One region of the Thalassobacillus sp. B23F22_16 genome, then DNA from elsewhere that is predicted to be linked to it. Evidence: riboswitches for the same ligand, from Rfam matches in the RefSeq annotation. Region 1 holds a riboswitch; each other region holds the start of a gene.
The links. Region 1 has a riboswitch for thiamine pyrophosphate ahead of ACGTNI_RS01985 (3-oxoacyl-ACP reductase). Riboswitches for the same ligand answer to the same signal wherever they lie in the genome.
Positions count from the first base shown of each region.

Region 2: another riboswitch for thiamine pyrophosphate. It lies ahead of ACGTNI_RS08035 (YkoF family thiamine/hydroxymethylpyrimidine-binding protein); the one in region 1 lies ahead of ACGTNI_RS01985 (3-oxoacyl-ACP reductase).
Region 3: another riboswitch for thiamine pyrophosphate. It lies ahead of tenA (thiaminase II); the one in region 1 lies ahead of ACGTNI_RS01985 (3-oxoacyl-ACP reductase).

Region 1 covers NZ_JBIEKD010000001.1:408,813-418,581, reverse strand. Annotated here, with positions in the region: gene ACGTNI_RS02030 (adenosylcobinamide amidohydrolase) at 1-527, shown strand, start outside; gene cbiB (adenosylcobinamide-phosphate synthase CbiB) at 528-1,481, shown strand; gene cobD (threonine-phosphate decarboxylase CobD) at 1,494-2,573, shown strand; gene ACGTNI_RS02015 (bifunctional adenosylcobinamide kinase/adenosylcobinamide-phosphate guanylyltransferase) at 2,570-3,103, shown strand; gene cobS (adenosylcobinamide-GDP ribazoletransferase) at 3,104-3,877, shown strand; gene ACGTNI_RS02005 (histidine phosphatase family protein) at 3,829-4,449, shown strand; gene ACGTNI_RS02000 (bifunctional adenosylcobinamide kinase/adenosylcobinamide-phosphate guanylyltransferase) at 4,401-4,832, shown strand; gene ACGTNI_RS01995 (histidine phosphatase family protein) at 4,834-5,343, shown strand; gene bluB (5,6-dimethylbenzimidazole synthase) at 5,374-6,021, shown strand; TPP riboswitch at 6,354-6,465, shown strand; partial or broken gene ACGTNI_RS01985 (3-oxoacyl-ACP reductase) at 6,541-7,303, shown strand; gene ACGTNI_RS01980 (S66 peptidase family protein) at 7,630-8,562, opposite strand; gene ACGTNI_RS01975 (DMT family transporter) at 8,830-9,726, opposite strand.
Region 2 covers NZ_JBIEKD010000007.1:126,853-136,621, reverse strand. Annotated here, with positions in the region: gene ACGTNI_RS08070 (class I SAM-dependent methyltransferase) at 1-457, shown strand, start outside; gene ACGTNI_RS08065 (rhodanese-like domain-containing protein) at 604-972, shown strand; gene ACGTNI_RS08060 (rhodanese-like domain-containing protein) at 990-1,286, shown strand; gene ACGTNI_RS08055 (sulfurtransferase TusA family protein) at 1,340-1,891, shown strand; gene ACGTNI_RS08050 (MBL fold metallo-hydrolase) at 1,915-3,039, shown strand; gene ACGTNI_RS08045 (sulfurtransferase TusA family protein) at 3,097-3,324, shown strand; gene ACGTNI_RS08040 (sulfite exporter TauE/SafE family protein) at 3,417-4,196, shown strand; TPP riboswitch at 4,258-4,359, shown strand; gene ACGTNI_RS08035 (YkoF family thiamine/hydroxymethylpyrimidine-binding protein) at 4,454-5,059, shown strand; gene ACGTNI_RS08030 (ECF transporter S component) at 5,052-5,636, shown strand; gene ACGTNI_RS08025 (ABC transporter ATP-binding protein) at 5,623-7,284, shown strand; gene ACGTNI_RS08020 (energy-coupling factor transporter transmembrane component T family protein) at 7,265-8,044, shown strand; gene ACGTNI_RS08015 (GNAT family N-acetyltransferase) at 8,256-8,861, opposite strand; gene corA (magnesium/cobalt transporter CorA) at 9,004-9,769, shown strand, end outside.
Region 3 covers NZ_JBIEKD010000013.1:35,872-45,640, reverse strand. Annotated here, with positions in the region: gene ACGTNI_RS11600 (DsbA family protein) at 1-490, opposite strand, end outside; gene ACGTNI_RS11595 (sulfite exporter TauE/SafE family protein) at 704-1,420, shown strand; TPP riboswitch at 1,497-1,611, shown strand; TPP riboswitch at 1,822-1,924, shown strand; gene tenA (thiaminase II) at 1,993-2,682, shown strand; gene thiD (bifunctional hydroxymethylpyrimidine kinase/phosphomethylpyrimidine kinase) at 2,679-3,485, shown strand; gene thiM (hydroxyethylthiazole kinase) at 3,482-4,252, shown strand; gene thiE (thiamine phosphate synthase) at 4,249-4,866, shown strand; gene rpoN (RNA polymerase factor sigma-54) at 5,085-6,389, shown strand; gene ACGTNI_RS11565 (Spo0E family sporulation regulatory protein-aspartic acid phosphatase) at 6,466-6,627, opposite strand; gene ACGTNI_RS11560 (Xaa-Pro dipeptidyl-peptidase) at 6,866-8,650, opposite strand; gene ACGTNI_RS11555 (hemerythrin domain-containing protein) at 8,877-9,332, shown strand; gene ACGTNI_RS11550 (heavy-metal-associated domain-containing protein) at 9,579-9,769, opposite strand, start outside.

The DNA of each region.
Region 1 (9,769 bases):
ACTACGATTGTCAGGACCCTGCCGCCGATGTACTCGGCTGGCTGGAGGAAGCGAACATTCCTGCCGGTGACACATTGGGGATGATGACGGCAGTCAAGCTTGCGGATCAGGCGTTCGTAAGAGAGAGAATAATGGACATGCCTGTTTTCACGGTCGTTACCGCCGGTGTCGGCAATGCAGTAGATATTACAGAAAATCACCCGGCAGAGGAAGAATGGCAAGTCGGTACCATTAATATCATGGTGTTTCTTGATGCCCATTTGACGGATGGTGCATTCGTCAATGCTGTCCAGTCCGCAACCGAAGCAAAAACGAAGGCACTGGCGGACATGCAGGTTGCAGACCCGTCTACAAAGACCATTGCCACTGGCACATCAACCGACAGCATCGCTATTGCTGCAACCCAACAGGGAGAATCAAGCCCGTATGCAGGCTCCGGAACCAGAGTAGGAAAAGCGATTGGACAAAGTGTCTACCGTGCTGTCACCGAAGCGATCGAAAACTATCGACAGAGGACGGACAAGTAGATGGGTTTCTTGGAATATCACCTGTATCTTATCCTGGCTGCGATTGTACTCGAGTTAGTTATCGGTGATCCGAAATTTTTCCCTCATCCGGTAGTCATCATAGGAAAAATGATTGCTTTTATGGATAAAAAATGGAACAAGGAAAAGCACCGAAGGGCGAAGGGTTTCCTGCTGCTTGGGGCTGTTACTGTTATAACCTATATTTCAATTGGCATGGTTGTATACCTGGCTGGACGGGTTTCTTTCTGGGCAGGAGCGGCGCTGGAGGTATACTTAATCTCCTCTACGATAGCGATCAAAGGCTTACAGCAGGCAGGTGAAGAAGTAGGTAACCCTTTACGTGAAGGCGACCTTCCTTTGGCACGGAAGAAACTCAGCTATATCGTTGGCCGCGATACGGAAGCGTTAGACGAGTCGGAAATTGTTCGTGGAACAGTTGAAACGGTTGCAGAGAATACAGTGGATGGCATTACCGCTCCGATATTCTGGGCGCTGATCGGGGGAGCCCCGCTTGCCATGGTCTACCGGGCCGTAAACACACTCGATTCCATGGTCGGGTATAAAAATGAGCGATATGAAGCATTCGGGTTTGCTTCTGCGCGCTTTGATGACTTGGTCAACTGGATACCTGCAAGGATGACGGCTGTTTGTATGTGGCTAGCTGCCTGGTTTTACCCCACCCGGAAGAAAGGGAATGCCTGGCGGGTCACATTACGTGATGCCAGCAAGCACCCAAGTCCGAACAGTGGCTGGCCGGAGGCGATGACCGCAGGTTTGCTCGGTGTCCAGCTTGGCGGTGTCAATACTTATAAAGGAGTCGTATCCAATCGTAGCAAAATCGGTAACCCACTAACAGAACTGAAAACAGAACATATTGCCCAGTCGATTACCATCATGCATGGCGGCTGGCTGGTATTTATTCTATTTTTAAGCGGATGGTTAATCGTAAATTAAGGAGGAAACGTTATGGTATTACCTGCACACGGGGGACAGCCTGGCCGTATTGCCGCTTCTATTGGCATGGAAGCGGAAGGGAAAGTCTATGATTTCAGTGCCAATATTAATCCTATTGGTCCGCCGGCCTGGCTGGCCGAGCAGCTTCCCCGGCTGATGAAGGAAATAGCGAACTATCCAGACCCGGAATATAAAGAGGCGTACGCTGCTCTTTCCAGACAAGAAGGGATGAGTGCGGAACAGCTGCTTTTGACCAATGGAGGAGCGGAAGCCATTTTTCTAATCGCCCAGTTATTTCATGGCAAAAAAGCCTTGATAATCGATCCGACTTTTTCTGAATATGAGAGGGCCTGTCATGCATTCGACTTGGAGATTACACAACTCCGGTTAAATCAGTCGTTTCAGTTTCCAGTGGAAGCGATGGCGCAGGTAGTGCCTGGTGTGGATGTCGTATTCCTATGCCGTCCGAATAATCCGACGGGAACGTTTTTGTCTTTTACAGAGTTGGAATATTTACTAAAACTCGGATTGGAGACGGACACGACGATTGTCATAGATGAAGCATTTGTGCATTTTCTTTTTGAAACGGAGCTTTTCGTTAAGAATCTGCTCACTCTCTATCCTAACCTGATTGTCCTTCGGTCGTTAACAAAGATTTTTGCCATACCCGGCCTGCGGGCAGGCTATATCATGGCTGGAGGTGGCTGGATCCAGAAACTGCAGAAAAAGCAGCCGCCATGGAGCGTCAATGGGATAACAGCGGGCTTATTACCAGCACTGCTGTCTGATGAAACCTTTATGGCAAAGACGAAAGACTGGCTGAAGGGGGAGTGTGAGAAACTTGCGGATCACCTGTCAGCTCTTGGTTTTTTACATACCGTATCAAGCGTTAATTTCTATTTACTGAAGGACGGTAACAGACCGGACGAAACAGAGAAGCTGTTCGGGTTTTTAGTAGCAAATAACATCGTTCCCAGGCATACAGACAATTTCAAAGGCCTGTATGGCCGTTACCTGAGGTTTGCTGTCAGGAGTGCGGAAGAAAATGATTACCTTCTTTACGTACTGAGGAAATGGAGGGAAGCATCGTGATCACTTTCATTTCCGGTGGTGCTCGTTCGGGAAAAAGCAGTTTTGCAGAAAAGCTGGCACTGGAAAGCTATCACAAACATAAGGTTGGAAATTTGTATTACATCGCAACTTCCTTGCCATCTGATGAAGAAATGAAGGCACGGATTGCCCGCCATCGCAACGATCGGGAAGAAGAATGGCAGACCATCGAGGCTCCGATACATATAAAAGATAGTTTACAAGAAATACAAAAAGAAAGTACCGTACTGATTGATTGCCTGACAGTATGGCTGGGTAACAGACTTTATATCGACCAGGCAGACTGGGAGACCATCATCCAGGAAGTGAGCGGCTGGCTCCAGGCGGCCAGGGGACGGCAATTGAACCTGTATGTGGTGTCCAATGACATTAATGAAGGAGTGCCGGCGAGTTCACGCAGTGTTGCTGCCTATATTTACATGCTGGCGAAGCTGCACCAGCATATCATTGCAAGCTCAAAGGAAGTCTATCAGGTGATTGCCGGTCTTCCTGTGAAATGGAAGGATGGTTGAATGAAAGCTTTAAGCTATGGGCTGGTACTTGCTCTGCAATTTTTGACCCGTATTCCTATGCCCGTGTCCGTTCCTTGGGAAAAAGCCGTCTTAAAGGGTGCATTAAAGTCTTTCAGTTTAGTAGGGTTTATCCTGGGTATCCTGGTAGTTGCGGTTTATGCTCTTATAGGTGGCTGGCTGCCGGCATGGTTTACGGCCCTTATGCTGCTTTCTATTTGGACGGCGCTGACTGGAGGGCTCCACCTGGACGGGTTGATGGATGTGGCGGATGCTGCCGGCTCGAATGCACCCGTCGAAAAGAAGCTGGCAATTATGAAAGACCCCCACGTCGGAAGCTTCGCGATGCTGACTGCGATTTTTTATCTGTTATGGAAACTGGCGCTCATTTATGGCCTGCTGACCGCTAGTACTATCGATGTACAACTGGCTGCCGGGATGTTCGTACTGATACCGGCCTGCAGCAGGTACCTGGCCATTCTCCTGTTACGAACGACCCCGACGATCAAACGGGAAGGTCTTGCCTGCACGTGGCAGGAACACCTGTCGACTGTGGATGTTCTCATTGGTCTTATACCGATTGTTGTAATCGTCGTGATTGTTCCGCAGGCCTGGCTGCTTCTGGCTGGTTATGGATTATTTTTCTATTTCCTACGGAGATGGTTTATTAACAAATTCGAGGGAATCAATGGCGATATGCTAGGCACTGCAATTGAAGGAGGAGAGCTATGGGGACTTTTGATGTTGTATCTATTTATTTTATTCGTCACGGGATGACGCAATGGAACATAGAAAAGCGTTATCTCGGACACTCGGATGAGCCAATACTGCCGGAACTTCTGCATGATTCTCGATTATTGAAGCAGCAATTATCGGCCCTGTCGTTTGATCAGATTTTTACGAGTGACCTGAGACGATGCATGGAAACGGCCGAATACCTTGTTCCAAATAAGCCAGCATGTGCCGATCCGAACCTGCGTGAAATGAATTTTGGTGATTGGGAAGGTTATACGCATCAGGAACTCCAGAACGACCTTCGTTATCAACACTGGATTTCACAGTGGCAGACATCGTCCCCGCCTAATGGGGAAGACTATCCTTCGTTCAGAAGGCGAGTCCGTTCATTTCTAATAGAATTACTGGCAATTAATAATAGTAGAAACGTGTTAGTAGTCACTCATGGTGGTATTATTCGTGAAATCATGAACGGTTTTATTCCGGGTTTAACTTTTACAGCTACAAAAATCCCCAACGGGGGCGGGATTCGTATGGTTTTCAAACAGGATGGAGGTGACTGGAAATGCAGCTCGTGGTCGGTGGTGCCTATAGTGGGAAAAGAAAGTTTGTGAATGAAGAGTTTTCTGATTGTCAGTGGCTTTCCGCATATGAAAACCAGCCATTGGACCAATGGAAGTTAATCGATAACACCGCTGACTCGCCTTTCGTAATCGAAGGATGGGAAGTGTGGATACGAGAGGAATGGAAGAAAGCCGGCGAGTTGGAATCCGTGAGAAAACATTTCGAATCGATATTGTCAGAAATGCAGCACGTCGAAAAACGGACCCAGCAGCCGGTTATTTTGATTATGCTTGAAATGGGCCGTGGTGTTGTCCCCTTGGACAAGGATGACCGGGCCTGGCGAGACTTATCGGGGTGGGTACTGCAGGTAGCGGCAGAGAAAGCGGAATCTGTTCATTATTGCTGGCATGGCCTGTCGAGGCAGTTGAAATAAGATGAGAGTTTGTTTTGTCAGGCATGGAGAAACAGACTGGAATACAGAAGGAAAACTGCAAGGGCATACAGCGACATCACTTAATGAAACAGGAATCCGGCAAACCCGTCAATGTGCAGAACAGTTAGCGGTGGAAACGTGGGACGTGATTCTCAGCAGTCCATTACAGCGGGCAAGGGAATCAGCTCATATCCTTTCTGACTGTATGGGGGTCCCCCATTTCGTTTCGCCTCTTTTTACAGAACTTGATTATGGCCATTGGAATGGTCAACCCCGGGAAAGTTTAATCCATAATCAAGCATTCAGGAAATGGTATGACATGGCAATGCATAAGTTGGAAAAACAGGTTAATAGCGAGTGGAAGGCCCTCTGTCATGCTTATAGAGATGACGCTATTGTTGTGGTGACGCATGGATTAGTGATCCAGCAGCTGGAGAAGGTGCTGGACAAGAAGTGTACATCAGCCGGTGAGCTTGTTTCCAATGGTAGTTTCATATATATTACATTATAACTATCTATTTTCAGGTTAAGGGGGAGAGCGATGTTTTCGAAAGAAGAACGGGATGCAATCTATAAAGTTATTTATACTCGAAGAGATATTCGAAGTTTTTTACCCAAACCTATAGAAGAAGATGTCATTCAACGAATTCTTGAAGCAGCTCACCATGCACCATCGGTAGGGTTTATGCAGCCATGGAGTTATATTTTAATATCGTCATCTGAAATCAAAGAACAGTTAGCCTGGGCGGCCGATAAGGAAAGACGGGCACTAGCCATTCATTATGAAGGGGAAAGAGAGACTAAATTCCTCAGTCTGAAAGTCGAAGGTTTAAAGGAAGCCCCTCTGACGATTTGTGTGACATGTGACCCCACCAGAGGAGGTTCACATGTATTAGGCCGTAATTCTATTCCGGAAACCGATGCCTTATCGACAGCGTGTTCGATACAGAACATGTGGCTGGCAGCGTGTGCGGAAGGCCTGGCCATGGGCTGGGTGAGTTTTTATAAAAAGAATGATGTTCGTGATATTCTCGATATACCGCCGCACGTGGACCCACTCGCACTTCTTTCGGTAGGTTACACGGATACGTATCCAGACAAGCCTATTTTAGAAAAAGCGGACTGGGAAAAAAGATCAGACTTGGATAACCTTATTTTTGAAGATCAGTGGGGCAGGAAATCATCGTAAGAACCTGGCTGCTAAGGTAATAACATATGTTAGTGGGAAAGAGTTATCCCTTTATAATTGTCTCTTTTAAGAAATTTTTTTCTAGTAAACGATGAAGAATGTCTAATATATTTGCCATTTTGTCTAATTTAAATTTGAATTTGTCTAATAAATAGTTGATATTGTCTACCTTAGTATAGCTGTTGTCTCATTTATAAGTAATGTGTCTCATAAAAACGCACGAATTCAATGCCTGCTCCTCTCCTGGGTCAGGCACTTCTTTATTAGGGAATAATTGGATTTGATGGACTAGGATGGAGCTATTACAATGAATGTGGAAAGTAAATAATATTAGAATCTACTAGGGGAGCCTGTGTAGCAGGCTGAGAAAAAAGCGAACAAACTTTTTGACCCTCAGGACCTGATCTGGATCATACCAGCGTAGGGAAGTAGTTTGTGAGTTTAAGCTACTATAACCAGGTCCTATGGGCGTGGTTTTTTGTGTTTTTATAGCCCCTCAAATAGGATGGAGGAGTAATGATGCAATTGAATGAACAGACGGTTCTGATTACCGGAGCAAGCAGGGGATTAGGGGCTGCAATTGCCGAAGCGTTTGCGAATGAGGGTGCAAATGTCATTATTAACTATTTTAAAAGTAAACAGAAAGCAGAAGCGCTCGTCGATCGTTTAGGAGATAAAGCAATCGCTGTACAGGCAGATATCAGGGATAAGAATCAGGTTGACGAAATGGTCGATCGTGCGGTAAGTCATTTTGGCACGCCATTATCCACCATTATCAATAATGCCCTGGTCGATTTCCGTTTTGATCCGAAGGCCCAGAAGAATGCAGCGGAGTTAGAATGGGACAACTTCCAGACTCAAATCGAAGGCACAGTAAAAGGATCGGTTGAACGCCGTGCAGGCCGGTCTGGCTTATATGAAGGAACTTGGGTTTGGACGAATCATCAACATCGGTACCAACCTGCTGCAAAACCCTGTAGTTGCTTATCATGAGTATACAACAGGGAAGGCCGCTTTATTGGGTTTCACACGAAATATGGCCAAGGAATTAGGGCAGTATGGGATAACCGTCAATATGGTTTCCGGGGGGTTATTGAAAGAAACAGATGCCAGCCGTGTGACGACAGAAGAAGTATTCGGAGTGGTTGAGCTGGTGACACCGCTCCAGAAAGCGACCAGCCCCCAGGAACTGGCGGATGCTGTATTGTTTTTTGCATCGCCTTGGGCCAGAGCGGTTACCGGTCAAAATCTTGTCGTAGATGGCGGGTTGGTAATGGATTAAGATCGATACTTCTCCAACATAATGAGTGCTTATCAATAATAGGGGGAGACAAAATCCCCGGATATTTAGTGTGGGCGGAGCGGCATGTACCAGGAGCCTGTTGATCCCATATTGGTTCTCATGATAGAAGAATAAAAGAGATAGACTCCTTCCAGCTAGATACCTAGTATGGAAGGAGTTTATGATTATAAGAAGAAAGTAACGTATTTATTTAAGAAGAAGGAAATTCAGGATTTTTGTGATTTGGACAGAATTATGACTGTGGCACATACAACACGACTAAAGCTATTAACCACCCTTATAGAAATGATAATAGCCCTGTGCTATCAAATGAAAGATGGAAGCGTAGTGGGTTCGAGGATTGTTAGCGTATTATTGAATGTGTTCAAGTTAACCGTAGCCCCTATTGGAATGGCAGCTTTATATGTCCCGTGTGCTGTAGCAAGATTAGTCATAAGCGGTTTATTTAATGGTACGATAAATTCGTTGATCAGGTCTTCGTACGTTTTCCCATAAGATTCCTGACATTCTGTACATTCTCCCATAACGATACCGATACAATCCCGGAACTTCCCAGCCATTCTTAAATGTTCTATATATCGGTAGATGGTGTTAATGGGTTCATGTGTATCTTCGATGAGCAGTATTTTTCCCCGTGTATCTATTTCAAAAGGAGTACCAAGCGTACCAAGTAATGACGTGAGATTTCCTCCGACAATCGGACCGGTGACATTCCCGGCATTTTTGCTGTTTAACGGCATGTCTGGAGGGTTTAATATTTGCCTCATTGGTGCAGTATTGGTAACAGCAGTAAAAAATTGATTGAAATTATACTCGGGAGTGCTTGCATTAAAATCCACGAGCAAAAGGCTCTGGAATGTGGTCATGCTGGTAAATTGGTACAACGTATTTAATAGTACCGTAATGTCACTGTACCCGCTTAGGATTTTAGGGTTTCGCTGTATAAGCGGGTAGTCAAGATAGGGGAGAATTCCTGCAACTCCAACCCCTCCCCGTGACGGCAAGATCATCTTTACCTGAGGATTGGTAAACATACTCATTAGATCTGCCGCACGATCCTGAGCTGTTCCTGCTATAAAGCCATTTCGGGCGTAAACGCTTTGGCCAAGAATTGTTTTAAACCCCATATCTTCTAACATTGCTATTCCAGTCTCGACTTCATCCCTTTCTGGCGGGCTTCCCAATGTAACAATACCGATTGTATCCCCACGCTGTAATGCATAAGGCAATATGGGCATAGAAAAAACTCCTCTCCGGAATCATATAGCTATTAATATTTTATGATTTAAACTTACTAAAAATTAACGGGACTTTATCTTAATGGAAGATAGGAAGGGATCGGAGAGGCCGAACTACGGTTGCTGGGGAGTTTCGTCAGTGTGCAAATAAGCAGGTGAATGATTTTTAAAATTTTCATGCTTCCTTAAAAGAGCTTAACTCGAATACCTGAACAATTTAAAGAGCACCTGTCCTCCGGTTGTTAGCGGGGGGCAGGTGCTTATTTGCTAAAGCTGTGAGGGACCAGCGGCGAGACGGGTACTTACTTGTTTGGCTGGTCGATTGACAAAGTAGATTCCTGCTAAAATGAGGCTTCCTCCTATCAATGTAGAAAAGTGAAGTTGTTCATTTAATAGCAGCCAGCCGAAGATGACGCCGAATAATGGCGCCAGGAATAAAAAGGCGCTCACTTTGCCGGGGTCTTCCCGTTTCAATAAATAGAACCAAATCGCAAATTGGACGATCGAGGCCATGATAGCCAGCCATATCAGAATGAAGATCGATAGGGGAGTCACGACAAATGTAGACTGTTCCATTAAGGCGCTGCCCGCTAACAGGATGATCCCGCCAAACAGCATCTGGTAAGCGGTCAAAACCCAGGTATCAAACGCCTGGCCCCACTTTTTCATCAGCAGCGTAGCGATGGCCCAGGATACCGCACTCATCATACCTAACAGGGTGCCAGGCTGCTGAATATCCAGTGAAGCTCCAAGTGTGATAAACACCCCAAGGAAGCCGACAGCGACACCGCCCCATTGCATTAATCGGTATTTCATCCCCATAAAAATAGTTCCAAACAACACGACCAGCAAGGGATTCGTAAATGTTAAAATGGAAGATTCTCCAGCGGTAATCGTCCGGAGACTTAAGAAAATGGCTCCCATTACGGCGGCTGTTTGAAAAAAGCCGACCACCACCATTTGGACCCACTCTTTGGCACGTTTCGGATGCTGTCTTTTAAGCAGATAGACGCTAACTGCCATGATGAAACCGGCGATAGAAAAACGCAAGCCGACCAAAAGCAGGGGAGAGACATAATTCAATCCGATTTTTCCGACTGCAAAAGAGGAGCCCATTAGACTTGTGGTAGTTACCAGCAAAATAGTAAACCAGATACGATTCACGTACTCACCTTCATTCCGTTCTTGAATAGTTATAATTTTCTAA
Region 2 (9,769 bases), on a different contig from region 1:
CGAAAAAGTCATCGATCTTGGAGCAGGAAACGGGTATTTGACATTACCGATTGCTAAAGCGACGAAGGACCGTGTTACTGCGGTTGATATCCAGCCGGAAATGCTTGAGATGCTGGCGGAACGCGCAGAAAAAGAAGGACTGGGAAATCTCGATCGCCAGGAAAGTGGATTAGATCGTCTTAATTTTCCAGACGGGTCCTTCCAGCGTGCCATTTCAGCCTTTGTCTTGCACGAGGTGCCGGATCTTGACCAGGCGTTAAGTGAAATTTACCGCATCATTCCTGAACATGGAATGTTTGTTGTACTGGATTGGGAAAAGGTAGAAGGTGAACAAGGTCCGCCGCTTCATGAGCGTATACCATCTGAAGATATGGCTCATCAAATAGAGCAGGCAGGTTTCTCTGTTAAAGTCGGCAAATTCAATAAGGACGTTTACTTTATTGTTGCCACTAAATAAAGGGATGGAGGGAGCACTTTCGCTTCCTCTGCCCGCTCCACTTATTTTTTTAAAAGTCCGCCAATAAGGAAGGGTTGACTTTTAAAAAAATAAGTTTAAACTATACCCATAGGGGTTATGGTAATAATGAAGAGGGGTAATGCTAAATGGAAACAATTATAACCATCGTAGCAGTAGCATTGATCATTGGCTTTTTAGCAAAACGATTGATGCCGGCTAAAGGCGTCGATCAAATTACAACTTCACAATTGAAGGACGAAATGAAACAGAAAAAAGGGAAACAATTCATAGACGTCCGTACACCGGGCGAGTATCAGGCGAATCATATTAAAGGCTTTAACAACCTGCCGCTTCAGCAATTAGGAAAGCAGACGGATCAGCTGGATAAAGAAAAGCCTGTCTATGTCATCTGCCAGAGTGGCGGCCGTTCCTCAGCAGCATCTGGCATGCTGAAGAAGAAAGGTTTTGAAAAAGTGATCAATGTCCAAGGCGGCATGAACGCCTGGAGAGGTTAAAAGGAGGATTTCTAACAATGAATAGTTTAACTGCAGAACAAGTTAAAGAAAAAATGGAACAAGGGGAACAACTGAATATCGTCGACGTTCGTGAAGTCGATGAAGTCAGCCAGGGCAAAATTCCTGGTGCGGTAAATATCCCGCTTCACTTGCTTGAGTTCCGTAAAGATGAATTGGATAAAAATAAAAACCATATCATGGTGTGCCGTTCCGGCGGCCGCAGCGGTCAGGCGACACAGTTCCTTGATCAGTATGGTTATGACGTTACCAACATGGAAGGCGGCATGATGTCCTGGACTGGTAAAGTCGAGTAATCGATTTGCCGCAGACACACATCAACTTTCATCTATAATAGGAGGTATTTTCAATGAAGGTAAACGAAGTATTAGATGCAAAAGGGCTAGCTTGCCCGATGCCAATCGTAAAAACGAAAAAAGCGATGACAGACCTGGAGCCTGGCCACGTACTAGAAATCCAGGCAACCGACCGCGGATCGATCGCTGATCTGGAAGCATGGTCTGAAAACATGGGTCATCAATACCTTGGATATAAGGAAGATGGCGATGTTTTGTATCACTATGTTCGTAAGAGTTCCGACTCCGAAGATAAACCAGAGAAAAAGCATGACCAGGTCGTTTCTAATGAAGACCTGGAAGGTAAATTGAATGACGAGATCACTGTTCTTGATGTTCGTGAACCAGCGGAGTATGAATTCGGCCACATTCCTGGAGCTGTATCCGTACCGCTTGGAGAAATTGATGAAAAAGCAGATGAAATCGAAAAAAATAAAGATGTCTATGTTATTTGCCGCACCGGAAGCCGCAGTGACATGGCAGCTCAGAAACTTGCAGAAAAAGGCTATAACGTATTTAACGTAACGCCAGGCATGAAAGACTGGAAAGGCGACGTAGAAAAATAAATCATTAATTGGAGGGGTTATCAATGCCAAAAGCAATGAACGCACAAGAAATTGCACGTAAAGTTATTGATAAAGAAGAATTGTTCATTTTGGATGTTCGTAACCAAAAAGAGTTCGCAGATTGGAAAATCGAAGGTGACAGTGTAGAAGTCATCAACGTACCTTACTTTGATCTATTAGATGGCGTGGAAAGCATCATGGATAAATTGCCAAACGAAAACGTGTTGGTCGTTTGTGCAAAAGAAGGATCTTCTATGATGGTTGCTGATCTGCTTGAAGAAGCTGGCGTGACAGGAGTTTCTTACTTGAAAGGCGGTATGAAAGCCTGGAGTGAGTACCTCGAGCCGGTAAAAGTAGGCGATACTTCTGATGGCGGTGAACTTTACCAGTTCGTACGTCTAGGAAAAGGCTGCCTATCTTATATGGTCATCTCTGACGGCGAAGCAATGGTCGTCGACTCTAACCGTATGATTCAGCCATACCTTGACTTTGCAAAAGAAAAGAATGCAAAAATCGTTCAAGTTGCAGACACTCATCTGCACGCGGACCACATCTCCGGCGGCCGTGCACTTCGTGAAGAAACAGGTGCTCAATACTGGCTGCCACCAAAAGATGCAACCGAAGTTCAATTCGATTACACCGCACTGGAGGATGGCACAGAAATTACAGTCGGTACCACTAAAGTTGGCGCTCAAGCTGTATATTCTCCAGGTCACACGATCGGATCTACTTCTTTCATCATCGACAGCAAATACTTGTTGACTGGTGACATCCTGTTCGTAGAATCCATTGGCCGTCCGGACCTTGCAGGCCTTGCAGAAGACTGGGTCGGCGACTTGCGCGACACACTTTACAGCCGTTACAAAGAGCTGTCTGAAGACTTGGAAGTACTTCCTGCCCACTTCGCTAACATGAGTGAAGTACAGGATGATGGTAAAGTATCCGCACCACTAGGTGAGCTTTACAAAGTGAACACTGGCCTGAACGTGGAAGATGAAGGCGAATTCCGTAAAATGGTTACAGAAAACCTTCCACCACAACCAAACGCATATCAGGAAATACGTCAAGTGAACATGGGTAAACTAACACCAGAAGAAGAAGAGAAGCGTGAAATGGAAATTGGACCAAACCGCTGCGCGGTATCCTAATGGGCTGCCCCATTCTAGTGGGGCTCCCGGTTAATTTTAAAAAAGGAGTGTATCAAAATGGAAGCAAATAAAGTACTAGATGCAAAAGGTCTGGCATGCCCAATGCCAATCGTAAAGACAAAAAAAGCGATGGATGAATTGAACAGCGGAGATATCCTCGAAATCCACGCAACAGATAAAGGTGCAAAAGCAGACTTAGCAGCCTGGACTGATTCCAGTGGACACGAACTCGTCGACCAGAAAGAAGAAGACGAAGTCCTCAAATTCTGGATCAAGAAAGGCTAAGGAATAAAGGGGGACAGACATACCAGCACAGCTGGGTGGCTGTCCCTTTCCAATTGGTAAGGCTTTCATAGAGATAAAGGGAGGAAGAAAAAATGGATTTATGGTTTTATGTCACGATATTCCTAATTGGCTTTGCAGGTTCTTATGTTTCTGGAATGGTAGGGATCGGCGGATCGATTATTAAATATCCAATGCTTTTATATATACCACCTATGCTGGGATTCGCCGCTTTTACCGCACACGAAGTATCGGGAATCAGCGCCGTTCAGGTGTTTTTCGCAACCATTGCCGGTGCCTGGGCTTACCGTAAAGGCGGTTATCTCAATAAAGATCTGATTATTTATATGGGTGCAAGTATCCTGGTTGGTAGTTTCATAGGAAGCTATGGTTCAAGATTCATGGGTGAAAATGGGATACAGATTGTCTACGGCGTGCTCGCCTTGCTGGCAGCCATCATGATGTTTATTCCACGCAAAAATGTGGATGATATACCACCTGAAGAGGTGACCTTTAATAAAACAATAGCCGCAACGGCAGGTTTCTCCGTCGGTGTTGCAGCCGGTATCGTTGGTGCAGCAGGTGCCTTCCTGCTTGTTCCGATCATGTTAACGGTTCTAAAAATACCGACTCGCGTAACGATTGCAACTTCTCTGGCCGTAACGTTCATATCATCGATTGGTTCCACTGTCGGGAAGGTGATGACGGGGCAGGTTGTCCTCGTGCCTGCGATAATCATGATCATCGCAAGTCTGATCGCCTCACCGCTTGGTGCAAAAGCAGGTCAGAAAGTAAACACCAAATTGCTTCAAGGGATTCTGGCAGCACTGATCGTCGGAACTGCTATCAAAATCTGGTGGGACGTTCTGCTTTAATGGTTTACAATGGATTGGAAATCTATTAAGCTATAAATAACTGAAAAATTGCATAGCGAATTTCGAGCACTAGGGGTGCGTGTAAGCTGAGAGGAGTCTTGGACTCTGACCCTTAGAACCCGAACTGGATAATACCAGCGTGGGGAAGTGCATGGTCTTAGGTGACACGTATAATAAATAAACGATACCTTCGAACTGCATTCCCCCGCGGGATGCAGTTTTTTATATGGAAAAATATAAAATTTGGAGGGTTATTTATGGAAAACCAAGTATGCAATGGAACAAGCAAGATTGTCGGGTGCCGTTTTTCAGTACACCCCATGACTGATGACTTCGTTTCTGTCATCCTGGGAGCTTTAGAGGAAGTGGATACGTCAAAGGTTTGGATGAAAACGGATGATGTCAGTACGTGTGTCAGGGGAAGACTTCCGCATGTCTTCGATGTCACACAGGCGATTTTCGCCCAAGCTGCCAAAACAGGTCATCATGTCGCTTTTTCAGGAACGTATTCCGTCGGCTGTCCAGGGGACACCGAGGGAGACGTGTATATGTCGGAAGATGACACAAAAATGAATAATCAGGATGACATGGATCAATACACCGCCTGTGATTTTGCCTTGTACCCGCTTGGTTCTGACAGTTATATGGAAATGATCATGGAACAGATTGAAGCAGCGAAGCAGCGGGGGCTGGAAGTGGAAAGTATTCATTATGCCACCAAGCTACGTGGAGAGGCCAGAGAAATTTTCGCGACACTTGAAAATGCATTCGCGGTCACTCAGGAGCATAACAGCCATGTGGTCATGACGGCTTCCATTTCAGCCAACAGCCCGTCCCATCAGAAGGAGAATGACGATGAATAACTGGAAAATGAGAGAAATCGTTGTCATGTCGGTTCTGTCTGTTGTTTTTGCTGTGGTATATCTGGCGTTTCTTCCAGTTGGAAAGCTGCTTGTCGGCTTTTTCGGACCGATCGGTTATGATTTGATTTTCGGTATCTGGTTCATCGTATCGATTATCGCAGCTTATATTATCCGGAAGCCTGGTGCAGCATTTTTATCCGAGACCATAGCAGCGATCATTGAAGTCATGCTCGGAAACGCTGTCGGGCCGATGTTGATTGTCTCCGGTATGATTCAGGGACTTGGCGCAGAAGCAGTGTTTGCCGCCACCCGCTACCGTTTGTACAATGTCTGGGTACTGATGGGTGCTGGTATGGGGTCCGCGCTGTTCAGTTTTGTATGGGGTTACTTCATCTCAGGGTATGCTGCTCTTGCTACTTCTTATGTAACTGCGATGTTTATTGCCCGGATGATCAGCGGTGCGGTCATTGCAGGATTGCTAGGAAAAGCACTGAGTGACGCGCTTGCTAAGACCGGTGTGCTATACAATTTCGCCCTTGGAAAAGAGCATAGGAGAAATAAACATGGCGCCGCATGATTTAATTGAGGTGAAAAACCTTACCGTCAGCTACGAAGAAGCAAAAGAGCCTGTTTTGGATGGCTTGAATCTTTCCCTTTCTAAAGGAGAAACCACGTTGCTGCTCGGCCCCAGCGGCTCTGGCAAAAGCACCTTGATGTACAGCCTTAATGGCCTGTACCCCGAAGAATTAGATGGAAAGCTGACAGGGGAACGCTTTTACAGGGAACGCCCTTATGAAGCGTTTAATCCAGGAGAATTAAGCAGGCGGATCGGTGTGGTGTTCCAGGATCCCGAAAGCCAGTTTTGCATGCTTACAGTCGAGGATGAAGTAGCATTTGGACTGGAAAATCTCGACACGCCTCCTGACGTTATCGCTGCGAAAGTGGACTGGGCTCTGGAGCTGGTGGGTTTGTCCGATGTGAAGGAAGCGACGATTACGGCTTTGTCCGGCGGAATGAAACAGAAGCTGGCATTAGCCTGTATCCTCGCTATGGATCCGGAGTTGATCATATTAGATGAGCCGACATCCCTGCTCGATCCCCACTCGAGGCAAGCGTTTGTTGAGACCGTCATCTCCCTTCAGCAGGAAAAAGGATTTGGCTTGCTGATCATCGAGCATAACCTCGATGAATGGCTGGCCTATGTGGATCGCTGCCTGCTAATGAATCGTAATGGGAAACTTTTTTATGACGGACCATTAGCACAAGGATTCCGGGAGCATTATGAGACGATTCAAAGGGAAGGAATATGGGTGCCTCGTCTGTTTCGGACGGCTTATCAACTGATGCAACGAGGGATAATCAATGATAGAAAAGAGTTCCCTATTGAATTAGAAGCTATCTCTCCACATATTCCGCCTGCATTTTTCAAGAAAAAAGTCTCTTATTCGTCGGCAATTCCTCATCTCTCCCTGGAAAATGTCAGCTATAAACACATCATTCATCCGGTTACGTCCACCATCCACAAAGGGGAGTGGGTGGCTATTGTCGGAGCAAACGGAGCAGGGAAGACGACGTTAAGTCTGTTGCTGGCTGGGTTGAAGGCACCCTCAGGAGGAACAGTCACACTGAACGGCAATCGTTTGAAAGAGTATCGAAGTGAAACCCTATGGCAGGAAGTCGGCTACGTATTCCAAAATCCTGAGCATCAATTTGTGGCGGATACAGTGTTTGAAGAAGTCGCCTTTGGCCTTCGGCTGCAAGACCTGCCAGAGCCCGAAGTAAAAGAACGCACGGAAACCATGTTGGAACACTATGGCTTAGCGGCGCACAAGGATCGCCATCCTTATACGTTGAGTCAAGGTCAGAAGCGCCGGTTGAGTATTGCAACGATGATGGTAGAGAACCAGGGGCTGCTGGTTTTGGATGAACCAACGTTTGGACAGGATGAACATTCGGCACAGGAAATTATTGCGCTGTTGCAGCAACGGCAGCAGGAAGGTGGGACCCTGGTGATGGTTACCCATGATATGGAACTGGTCGATCAGCATGCCGACCGTGTTCTTGTCATGGAAAACGGGACCCTGGCCTTTGATGGTTCTCCTGAGGAGTTATGGAAAAAAGGGAAGCGCTGGCTGGCTCACCACCAATTACAACAGCCATTTCGTGTCCGGCTGGAACAAGCGCAAAAGAAAGGAGCGGCGGCAATTGAATCTGCAAGAGCTTAATCCCAGTGTGAAAGCGATCACGCTGATTGTAGGTGTGTTTTTACTGGCTTTCGTTTTCGATCCGATTACGCCGTTATTGTTTTCGCTTGGAATCATAACCATTACATTTCTTTTCGGGCACGTTTCTTTTAAAAGGTGGGCGCTTTATTTTATCCCTTTCTTTATCATCGCTTTCGGATTCTTCTGGACGACGCTTGTCTTTAGTGACAGCAGTAATCATTCAGGGAGGCTGATAGAGGCTGGGTTTTTAACTTTTCCACTGGAAGGATTTCAAGTTGCCGTATCACTCGCCTTGCGCGTGCTGGGTTTCGCTCTGTTATCCTTACTGTTCATTTTGACAACCAATAAAACCGATTTTCTGCTCAGCTTAATGCAGCAATTGAAGCTGTCGCCGAAAATCGCTTATGGCGTACTGGCCGGCTACCGGTTTTTACCGCTGATGTTAACCGAGTTAAAAACAATCCGCATGGCCCATCGCATCCGAGGTGTTCACCGGGGGAGAGGGATCAGCGGGCGGGTCCGTGAACTGAAACGATATGTCATCCCGCTGCTCGCGAGTGCCATCCGAAAAGCAGAACGGACCGCAGTCGCTATGGAATCTAAAGGATTCACAGGCAGCAGGCAGCGCACCTTCTACCGGACCATGAACGTATCCTATAAAGACTGGGTATTCCTCGGTATGGTACTGGCCCTTTATGGCATCAGTGTGTATGCTTCTGTTAGCTGGGGTTACTTTGAATGGTATAACGGCCAATTATAAATTCTCACCTCATTTTGTCATGAAAAAAACTGCTTTTATTCACTTAAAAGCAGTTTTTTGGTTTGACTGGCTCCAATTCTGAAAATGTCTAGTAAGTTATTTATTTTGTCTAGCATATGGTATGTACTGTCTAGTATGAACACTTTTTGTCTAGTAACCATCGCTATTACCCTACCACACTAAAAAAGGAAAAACCCCGCAGTGCGGGATTTCACGATTTAGAACTAATTTGGTTTACTGCCGGGCCATGGACGGCCTCCCATTCCTCGCGGAGCACACCCATCCGGATAGAATCATAATATTCCCCTTCGTAGATGCGGCATTTACGCATCCGGCCTTCCAGCTGCATGCCAAGCTTTTCAGCGACACGCATCATCCGCTCGTTTTTCGACCAGGTCGTCAAGCCGACACGCGCAAGCGGGAGGGAGGAGAAGAGGTGATCAATCCACAACTTCAGCGCTTCGCTGCCATATCCACCATTCCAATACTCCGGGCGGTAAATGCCGATGCCGACCTCAAGCCACAGGGAAGGCTTATGCTCCCAGTAATAGCTGACGGTTCCGATAATTCCTCCATCTGCTTCAATAATCAATCGGGAGTCGGGTTCCTCCGCACTTAAACGCTCTTTCCGTGCACGCTCATAACTTCTGAAACTATCTAACGTGTGCGGTTCAAGCGGATAATAGGGCGCATCCCATTTTTTCCATTCCGGGTCCGTCTCTTTATAAATCAAGTTCCATAAGGATTCATGATCTTTGTCTGAAATGCTTCGCAATGTCACGTTTCTGCCTGCGAGCAAGGTATCTTCAGCAGTCATACCATCACCCCCGCCATAATCCTTCCTCTTTATCCTATCATACTTGCACGGGTAATTACCCCCTTCGCAAAAAAGTGTTTGCCACCAGGCGAGTCGGGTAATATAAAAAGAAGTCAATGTTGACTCAGGAAGGGTTTTTCAGATGTTGAAATTAATAGCTTATACGAAAGAGGGAGAGTTGGTTGAAGATACTTCCCTTGATCCGTTGAAAACTCGGGATGATATCCGTTGGTATTGGATCGATTTCGATCGTCCGAGCCAGGAAGAAACAGATCTATTAGATAGTTATTTTCACTTTCATCCGCTCGCGATAGAAGATTGCATCCATGACCTGCAGCGACCGAAAATGGATTATTATGAGGATCACACGTTGATCGTCATCCATGCCATTGATGCAAAAACATTAAAAAAGCAGGAAATCGATATTTTCTTTGGTGAAGACTTTATCATCACCTATCATAAAAGCGAATTGCCGATGATGAATCATGTGATGCGAATGGTGAAGAAAGAGCAGCCACAATGGGAAGAATATTATGTACTGCACTATATCTTCGATTTGGTTGTTGACAATTATTTTCCAATCATCTATGAAATCGAGGACCATATCAATGAACTCGAAGATAATACACAAAATCTATCCATCGACAAGCTGCTGGAGCAATTGTTCGACCGGCGCAGTGAACTGCTGACAATGCGGCAGACCATCCATCCAATGCGTGATCTGTTGTACCGGATTCTCAGCTCCCATCACCTGGATGGTATGAAGCAGGGGAAAGAATACTTTGCCGATGTCCATGACCATCTGATCAAGCTGGCGGATGTGATTGCATCAAATCGCGACCTTACCCAGGATATAAGGGACAGTTACTTATCATTGACTTCTCATCAGCAAAATAAAACAATGCAGG
Region 3 (9,769 bases), on a different contig from region 1:
TAGATGGCACGCTATCTTCCGCTACTTCAATGATCTTTTCTTTCGTCAGCCAGCCTTCCTCATGCTCTTCCGGCTGGGCTTCATATAACGCTTTGGAAAAATCCCAGAATGCATCAGGGTCCTGTTTATAAACCGCTTCGCCTGCCGAGGATGCAAGCTCGGAGTCCTCGCCATGGAATAGCACATTGATATACGTGAAGTTGGCATCTCCGGTGTCAATGTAATCCTGTTTTACCAGGGGAAATGCCTGGTCGCTCCATACTTTACATGCCGGGCACAAGTAATCTCCAAATTCCACGATTTCAACCGGTGCATCCGATTCCCCGATTGTCGGGTGACCATCGATTGCCGGAGCATCACCGCCGGAAGAAGCCGTATCGCTTTCACCGCCATTGCCATTATTGTCTAACATAACAAAAGCAGCGATCAGTCCAATGACTACGACCGTCAGTATTACAATAAACTTCATGGATCCTTTGTTTTCCGCCATAATTACACTCCTGTATCTATGTAGATATTTTTATTTTAAACCAAAACCAATAACATCAACATGTTATCATAGAAAGACATCATTCACGCGAAAAAATATTGATATTTTTTGACAATCTTCTTTGATTATATACTTTCTATACATTGGTGAAAAGGATGCTGTCTTGCTATAAAGCAAAAGGAAGTTTAAAAGTCTCAGACAGAAGGTGTTTATGTGGATTCCCTGCTCGTATTCATAGTCATTATTCTTATTGCTTCTATTTTACAAACGAGTACCGGCTTCGGCTTTTCCATCATGGCGACGCCGTTTTTACTATTTCTATTTGAACCCAGAGAGGCTATCCAGATTAATCTGGCACTTTCTCTTGTCATATCTGCTGTGTTGATCAGAAAAATCAGCCAGGATGTCGACCTCGGTGTGTTAAAAAGATTCGTGATCGGAAGTGTGGGAGGGCTTCCTGCTGGTATCCTCCTGTTTCTGCTGGCAGATATGACGAAATTGAAGCTCGGTATCAGCATCGTCATTTTAGTGTTGACCGTACTTTTGATCTTTCGGTTCCGAACCCATCAGTCTCTACAAAGGGACTTTGTAGTAGGAGGCTTATCGGGGGCGATGACGACCAGTATCGGTATGCCCGGACCGCCAATTCTCCTTTACTTTTCCGGTACCGATACGAATAAGGAAAAACTGCGCGCAACGACACTTGCTTTCTATTTATTCATCTATTTGGTTAGTTTAATCATTCAAGTGGTATTCGCAGGAACTAATTTGGAGGTGTGGAAAGCGAGTGGGCTTGCTTTACCGGTGGTGTTTGCCGGACTCATTCTGGGGCAGCTGTTGTTTCATAGGATTAGCCAGCGGCTGTTTCGGGTGGGAACCTATATCATTCTACTTTTTACCGGTATGTACTTGTTGTTGGAAAGCCTGTAAACAATCAATAATAGCTATTGAAAGCGCTGACGGATCTTTGCTATGATATATATGTAACATTCAAATGAATAACTATGAACACTACTAGGGGTGCCCTGAATGGCGGGCTGAGAGGAAAGCGCGTAAAGCTTTCCGACTCTTATAGACCTGATCTGGTTAGTACCAGCGGAGGGAAGTAGTCGGAAGATACGTCTATTTTCTTTTAACCTACCAAGTCAGGTCCTCTGAGGATCTGGCTTTTTTCATTTCAGACACCCCCGGTAGAGAAAGGAGGAAGAAGATGAACCGGACGCTTCTGTTTACGACGATGGCGGTGTTTGTAGCTATCGGTACGTCATAAAAATCAGGTAAGATCAATTATTTCATTCTGTAAGAAGAGTTTCTTAAATAACCCATTTACGGAAAACTGCTAGGGGCGCGTTCAGCTGAGATAAGGAATCTTTCCTTTGTCCCTTGGAACCTGATCTGGATAATGCCAGCGCAGGGAAGTAGGAGAGGACTAACTTCATTACCCTCTATCTATCTACTTTTATTCCCCCTAGTAGCTTCCTGACTATTAAAGGAGGCTTACCATGACTTTCACAGAAAGTTTAAGAAAAGAAAATGACGCTATATTTAAGGAGATATTCAACCATCCATTTGTAGACGGAATTGGAAAAGGTAAGGTGCCTAAAGAAGCCCTTAAGCACTATATTAAGGCAGACTTTGAGTATTTGAATGCATTTATGCACATTTATGGTATTGCCGTCTCTAAATCAAGCAATCGAGACGATATATCTCTCTTCCATGATCAAATAGGCTTTGTTTTAAACAGTGAAACCCATCCACACCATAACTTTTGTGAGCAGGCGGGTGTAGTTTATGAAGATATGCAAGGGTACCCGCTCCCGCCAACGGCAGACCACTATATCAAGCACATGATGTACCATGCCCAAACAGGAGACTTAGCTGAAATTCTTTGTGCCCTGCTGCCATGTCCATGGACTTACCTGGAAATCGGTCAGGTACTGATGGAAAAATATAAACCGAATGATGATCATCCATTTTATCCATGGATAACTTTCTATGCAGAGGCAGAGGTGAGAGGCCTGACTGGAAAGCTGTGCGAACGACTGGATAGATTAGCTGAAGAAGCATCCGGGCGGCAACGCATTCGCATGAAAGAAGCTTTTCGAAAAAGCTGTCAGCTGGAACTTGCATTCTGGGAGATGGCTTATACGTGTGAAGAATGGCCGGTGAAGAAAAGGGTGATGCAACGATGAGTACCGCAACCCCTTGTGCTCTTACGATAGCGGGAAGCGATTCAAGTGGCGGAGCAGGCATTCAGGCTGATTTAAAAACCTTTCAAGAGCTGAAATGCTACGGTATGTCCGTTCTCACGTCCGTGACGGCACAGAATACAACAGGCGTCCAGGCTGTTCATCATTTGCCGACAGCGATGATCCAGCAGCAGCTGGCATCCATCGTTTCCGATATGCCTATCCACGCGGTGAAAACTGGCATGATTGCTAATCAAGAAATGATGAAAGTGATAGTTGATACGCTTCCTGAACTCCAGGTGCCTTATGTCATGGACCCTGTGATGGTAGCGACAAGCGGTGAAGCACTGATTGAACCGGAGGCACGGCAATATTTACGTCAGCAGCTGATTCCACTCACCACTCTCATCACACCAAATATCGCTGAGGCAGCCTATATTACGGAAGAAAAGGTGGAGACAGTAGCCGATATGAAGGAAGCGGCAACGCATATTGTCCATGGCTTCGGAGCAGGAGCAGCCCTTATCAAAGGAGGACACCTGCAAGAGGCAGCCATTGATGTGTTATATGACGGTAATAAAGTGCATGTATTTGAAACAGACCGGATTTCTACCAAAAACACGCATGGCACCGGGTGCACGTATTCTGCGGCAATTACGGCCTTTTTAAGCCAGGGCCTTCCATTAGTGAGGGCGGTAGAACGCTCGAAGCATTATATTACAGCAGCGATACGCCATGCATTCAACCTGGGATATGGAAACGGTCCAACGAATCACTGGGCGATACGGGAGGAGGTCAGGCAGTGAATGTAATCGAAGAGGTTAGAAAAAATACACCACTCATCCATCATCTGACCAATCAGGTGGTTATGAATTTTACAGCTAATGGCCTGCTCTCTTTTGGTGGAGCGCCAGTCATGGCAAAAGCTGAAGAGGAAGCAGCAGAAATGGCTGCCAATGCCGATGGCCTGCTAATTAATATTGGCACGCTGACTGCTCCAGAGATTCCAGCCATGGTAAAAGCGGGACAGGCAGCCAACGACAAGGGCCTTCCGGTTGTCCTAGACCCAGTTGGTGTGGCCGCAACCCCTTTTCGCAGACATGCCGTCGAGGAAATATTACAAGTAGTCCAACCGACAGCTATCAAAGGGAATGCTGCTGAACTAGCGAACCTTGTCGATATTTCCTGGGAAATGAAAGGTGTCGAATCGCGCGGATCGGGGGATATCGGTGAGGTGGCAAAACAGGTAGCTAACCGTTACAGCACGTTGGCGGTCGTATCGGGTGCTACGGATGTAGTCTGTAATGGTAAGCGTATGGAAACCAATGAGACCGGGCATGCCATCCTTTCTAAAGTAACCGGAGCAGGCTGTCTGTTAGGATCGATCTTGGCTGCTTGTCTGACAGTAGAAGGCACGGCTGAAAGGAAGGCACTGGCAGCGGTAGAGTTTTATGGGTTAGCAGCCGAGTATGCCGCGAATAGTGTTGCGGTTACCGGACCAGGCACGTTTGTACCTGCATTTATCGATGCTCTTTCTCTGGAAACTGCTCAACTGAGGAGGACAAACTCGTGAAATTAAAAGATAGGCTCCGTAAATATTTAGTGATGGGCAGCGTTAATTGCGACCGAGCACCGGAAGAAATTTTAAGAGCAGCCATCAAGGGGGGGATCACCGCCTTTCAATACCGGGAAAAAGGAGAAGGAGCTTTACAAGGAAAAGAAAAAGTACAACTAGGGTTGCTTTTACGGCAAATCTGCAAGCAACATGGTGTCCTGTTTATCATCAATGATGATACAGACCTGGCTGAATCACTCGATGCAGATGGGATACATGTCGGTCAAAGCGATGAATCGCCTGCCGATCTGCGTGAAATTTTTCCCGACAAAATCATCGGATTATCCGTATCAAGCTGGGAGGAGGTTGAGAAAAGCACGATAGCAGCGGTGGACTACCTGGGTGCAGGACCCATGTTTCCCACCACTACCAAGGCAGATGCGAAAAATCCTGTCGGTCCTGAATGGGTAAGAGAGTTGAGGAGAAAATACTCCTCTTTGCCGATAGTCGGAATTGGCGGCATCAGTTGTGGAAACTCTAAGGATGTCCTTTCCGCAGGTGCTGATGGGGTAGCAGTTATCAGCGCCGTCACCCAGGCAGCTGATATACCACGAGCCGTTCGACAGCTTTAACACTTCCCGCCCCTTAATAACCAGGAAATGGTTATTAAGGGGTTTTTTCTACGGAACGCAGCTTGCAAATCCACGGCAGATACCCCAAAATGTAATAAAGGAAGGCCTCGAACAACTTCTAATTCAAAGAGATACATAGTAAAATAGAATAACATTCATAAAACAGTCTGCCGTTAAATGTAAGCGTGTTCATGAAGGTTAAAGCAGGGAGGAGAAACATGATGGAGCTCAGTCTGTCTCAACGACAAACGACGAATCTGGCTATGACAACAGAATTACGACAGGCGATATCACTGCTGCAATTCTCTTCGATGGAACTGACGGCGTTCATCCAGGAACAAGCGCTGGAAAATCCGCTGATTGAATTAAAGGAAAAAAGCCCCGATGTCGATCATGAACCAGGCAATTACCCCAAATCTTACCAGCCCAACGTCAGTCCCCTTGATTTTGCAACGAAAGAGAAAGATATCAGGGAAGATTTGTGGGATCAGGCGCGTCTGCTGGAATTGTCGGAAATAGATCGATTATTAATGCAGTATCTAATATGGAATATAGATGACAATGGCTACCTTCCTATCCCGGAAAAAGAAATCGCCGAAGAATTCGGGCTTCCGGAAAGCCAGGTGGTTACGGTGCTGGAAAGCTTGCAGCAGCTGGAGCCGGCAGGTGTCGGCACAAAGAATCTATCAGACTATCTTGTCTTTCAATTAAGACAAAGGCTTGAACAGGATTCGTTGGCAGAACAGATGGTAGTTCAGCATTTGAATTTACTGGCAGAAAAGAAATGGCGACAGCTTGCGGAGGAATTAGATGCAAACCTAACAGAAATCCGGGAAGCTGCAGAAATCATTCAACAGCTGAAACCGAAACCGCTAGCGGGAATCGCTAAAACTCCTGCAGAGTACGTACGGCCGGATATATCCGTGAAAAAGCACCAGGGAAGATATAAAATCATTCTTCACGACAGTTATTTACCTTCCATACAAGTAAATACCAACTATCGTTCATTGATCACACAAAATGACCAGACGGCGAAGTATGTAAAGGACCATTACCAAAAAGCGATATGGCTCATGAATAGTATTGAACAACGGCAGGCGACAATGATGAAGATTGCAGAAGTGCTCGTCGACAAACAAGCGGAGTTTTTTGAAAAAGGTTTTACCGCCATTCAACCGTTGACGCTGAAGGAAGTGGCTGAAGCAATCGGTGTGCACGAGTCTACGGTAAGCAGGGCGAAAGCGAATAAAGTAATTCAAACGCCTCAGGGATGTTTTGAGTTAAGTATATTCTTTACCTCGAAGCTCAGCAGTGAATCGGGCAGTGATACATCTTCCACTAAAGTGAAAGCGCTGTTAAAGCAATTGATAGAAAAAGAAGATAAAAACAAACCGATATCCGATCAGAAAATATCGGATTATTTTAAAACAAAAGAAGGAATCACCGTCTCGCGGAGGACAGTAGCTAAATATAGGGAGGAGCTGCGCATCCCAGCTTCATCGAAGCGTAAGCAGCTCTCTTGAAAAAACTGCCGTTAGGAATTGTGGAATAATTCCTAACGGCAGTTTTTTAGTAACGTTTTGGTTTACAGCAAATGTGTCATCTGCATGCCCTGGTTGCCGCAGACAGTTCATTTAATAACCGATCAAGCGTCTGAGAGGCTTCAATCAGCTTATCATCCAAGGGGTTGTGATTATAAAGGGAATACATATATATTCGCATCTCTTCTATTTTTTGTTCTAATTCTTCTAAGTTGTTCACAAAAGGGCACCTCCGAATACATCCATTATACCATGTGGTGTATTATTTTTGAAAAAATTGTAATTAGTAATCTGGGTTATATTATTCTTTCCTTTGATAGAAGTTGCAAAACATAAATTTGAAAATAATAAGGAAGAAGAGGACCCATTGCGAGGCAATAGAGTTTATTAGCTATAAACTACCTTAAGAGGCTATTTTCCATACAAAAACCCAGTATGCAGTCATACTGGGTTTTGATTTACTTCACTAATGGGAGTTTGATGTAGCTGCTTGCAGGATTAATAGTTATTGTCGTACCACCTTCCGGACGAAGTGTATAATCATAATCCGTTGAAATGATTACGACACCCAGTTGATGTCCGGCTTCAAAGATATAGTCATCCGGCTGCAGGTCCCATTGGAATGTATATTCCTTTCCGGGGGAGAGGGGTTTTGCTTTCCAATCAGAATTAATGTTTTGCGGATCCATCCATCCACGAGTAATAATTTCCGTTTCTTCGCTGCTATAGTCGACTAACAAAGCGGTAAGGTTTGCGGTCGGTGCATCCAGTTCTGCCCGGAGTGAAACTTCAGGTACCCCGCTTAGCCGCATCTTTTCCTCAAAAGGTTCTGTAAGATAGGCGGCGAGGTTTTCGTTATCGCCCTCCAGATCCTCTACGAGTGTTTCTACCGTAAGTGTCGGGTCATCGATGATCGTATCTCTTGTCTTATCTCTGTTCGGTACCGGCGAGAAGCTGAGGGAGCCATGGGTTCCTTCTGCAGCACTGAAATGAAGTTTCGTGTCCCTAGCGTCTTCCGCTGGCCAGTTTGCCATCGTTTCCCAGGACAAGTCTTCCCGCTGGATGTCGACCACCGGCTCATCCATAATGCCGTTATCAATTTCATATAACCAGTAATCGAACCACTTATTCAACGTAGTCATCCATTCGTCTTGGCGGATGTAATAGGGATCACTATGACCATATTGGTGCAGCCACATTTTTCGCGGAACATCATGCTTTTCCAACGCATCCCACCACTGGGAAAATTGCTCTGTTTTGACATTCCAGTCATTCAGACCATGCACCAGTAATACGCTGGCTTCCATATTTTTAGCGTCGTTGACATAATTACGCGCATCCCAGAATTCATTGTAATCCCCTGTTTCACGATCCTGTCCTTCTGTTAGCTCTTCCATGACAGAAGCACATACTTCCGGGTTTTCCCGTGTCAAAACTGCTTTTGCGAGAACATCGGCATCTTCCCCTTGATAGCCGCCTGGTGCAATGACAGCACCATTAGAGCGGTAATAATCATACCAATCACTGATGGCGGCGATTGGAACAATTGTTTTCAGACCTTCGACACCAGTAGTAGCAACGGCGTTTGGAAGTGTACCATTGTATGAAACCCCGGTCATCCCGACATTTCCGGTAGACCAGTCAGCCGTCACTTCTTCGCCGTCTTCTGTATAACCTTTCGCGTTTCCGTTGAGCCAGTCTATCACTGCTTTTGTACCTTCGACTTCCTGATAGTCACCTGTCGTTGCGCATCCATTCGATTCGCCAGTTCCGATACTATCGGCAGAGATATAAGCATAGCCTCTTGGTACGAAATAATCATCGAGATACCCAGGCAGCCCGGCTGCGTTTCCTGCCCCAGTAACCAACGGTTTGCCAGGGTGGTCGACAACATTTAAATCCTTATCGACATCATAAAATTCCAATGGATAATTAAGTCCGGCATTATAGGGGCTCATCGTATAGATGGCAGGAACCTCGAGACCATTTTCTGTCTCCCCTGGACGTATAATCCTGGCATTAACCCGGTCCAACTCTCCGTCATTGTCGCTGTCGACAGAAGTTTCAATAAACACCTCTTCCATTATTGCATCATCCATGTTGTAAATTGGCTGCGTCATCCCGTCTTCAATCTCAATGTTCGTGTTGTATGTAGCAGGGGTGTCATTGACAGGGGCAGCATGGGCAGCTGAAGGAAGCACCAGACTGGCACAAAGCATCAGCATTAATCCTGTCTTTTTCACACCATTTTCCTCCTTTATTATCATATAACTGAAATTATAAGACAAAATTAGTAAAACTTTGCTGAATAATCTGAAAACGGTGCTTTTGTTTGATGAAAATAGGAGATATAGCACAGATAATAAAGGGGAAAGTTAATTATGTATTGTGGGGCAGGTCACTTCTTAATAAAGTCGAATGTTATATAATTAAAGTAGTATATTTATTTCGATGGGAGGTCGAAGCGATATGAAAAGGCACGAAGCGCTATACCCATTGTCTCATCACCATCATCATGCGTTGGTGACGGCAGTGAAGTTGAAAAAAGCAGGCACGGAGAAGACAGAAAAAAGTTTGCAGGATTTTCGTAGAAGCGTCATCGATTTTTGGAATCAGGACGGCCGGGGACATTTTCGCGATGAAGAAGAGGTACTGCTTCCCCTATACGCTCAATATGGAAATGTGAATCAGGACTCCATTAAAAAGATGCTGATTCAGCATGCGCAAATCAGAGGCATGGTCGAGCGGATTCGAGAGCAGCCGCGGCTGACTGCAGAACAGTTCCGCGACCTGGGAGAGTTGCTGGATGAACATGTCCGGTTAGAAGAGCGGACGGTTTTTCCGATGATTGAAGAGGTTGTGCCGGAAAAACTGTTATACCAGGCGAATGGCCGCTTCCATCGTGATTCCGTCAGTGGCAGGTAAACAAATTATTTCCCGGGAAATAAATATTGAAAAAGAGGCACAATCCTTATCGGGATTTGTGCCTCTTTGTGCGTTAAGTCAGAACATTGCTTCGTTAAGTCGGAACATGCGCCTGTTAGGGAAGAAGATTGCTTCGTTAGGGCAGAACACCCCTCCGTTAAGTCAAAATATACGCTAGTTAGGGCAGAACATAGTATATTGCGCTGACATACAAAACAGCAGAGACATTCATCCCTGCTGTTTACTTTATCCGTTTACTTCAAATCCAGAATCAGCGACTGCCTGGGTAAAGTCTTCCCAGGAAGCCGCTTTTTCATCAAAGGAAACGGTTGCCAATCCTAAGTGGGAGTTAACTGCTACATTTCTCACTCCCCATACGTCATGTAAAATCTCTTCGACTCGTGCCTCATCATCTTTATGGAAACCCGCAATGGAAA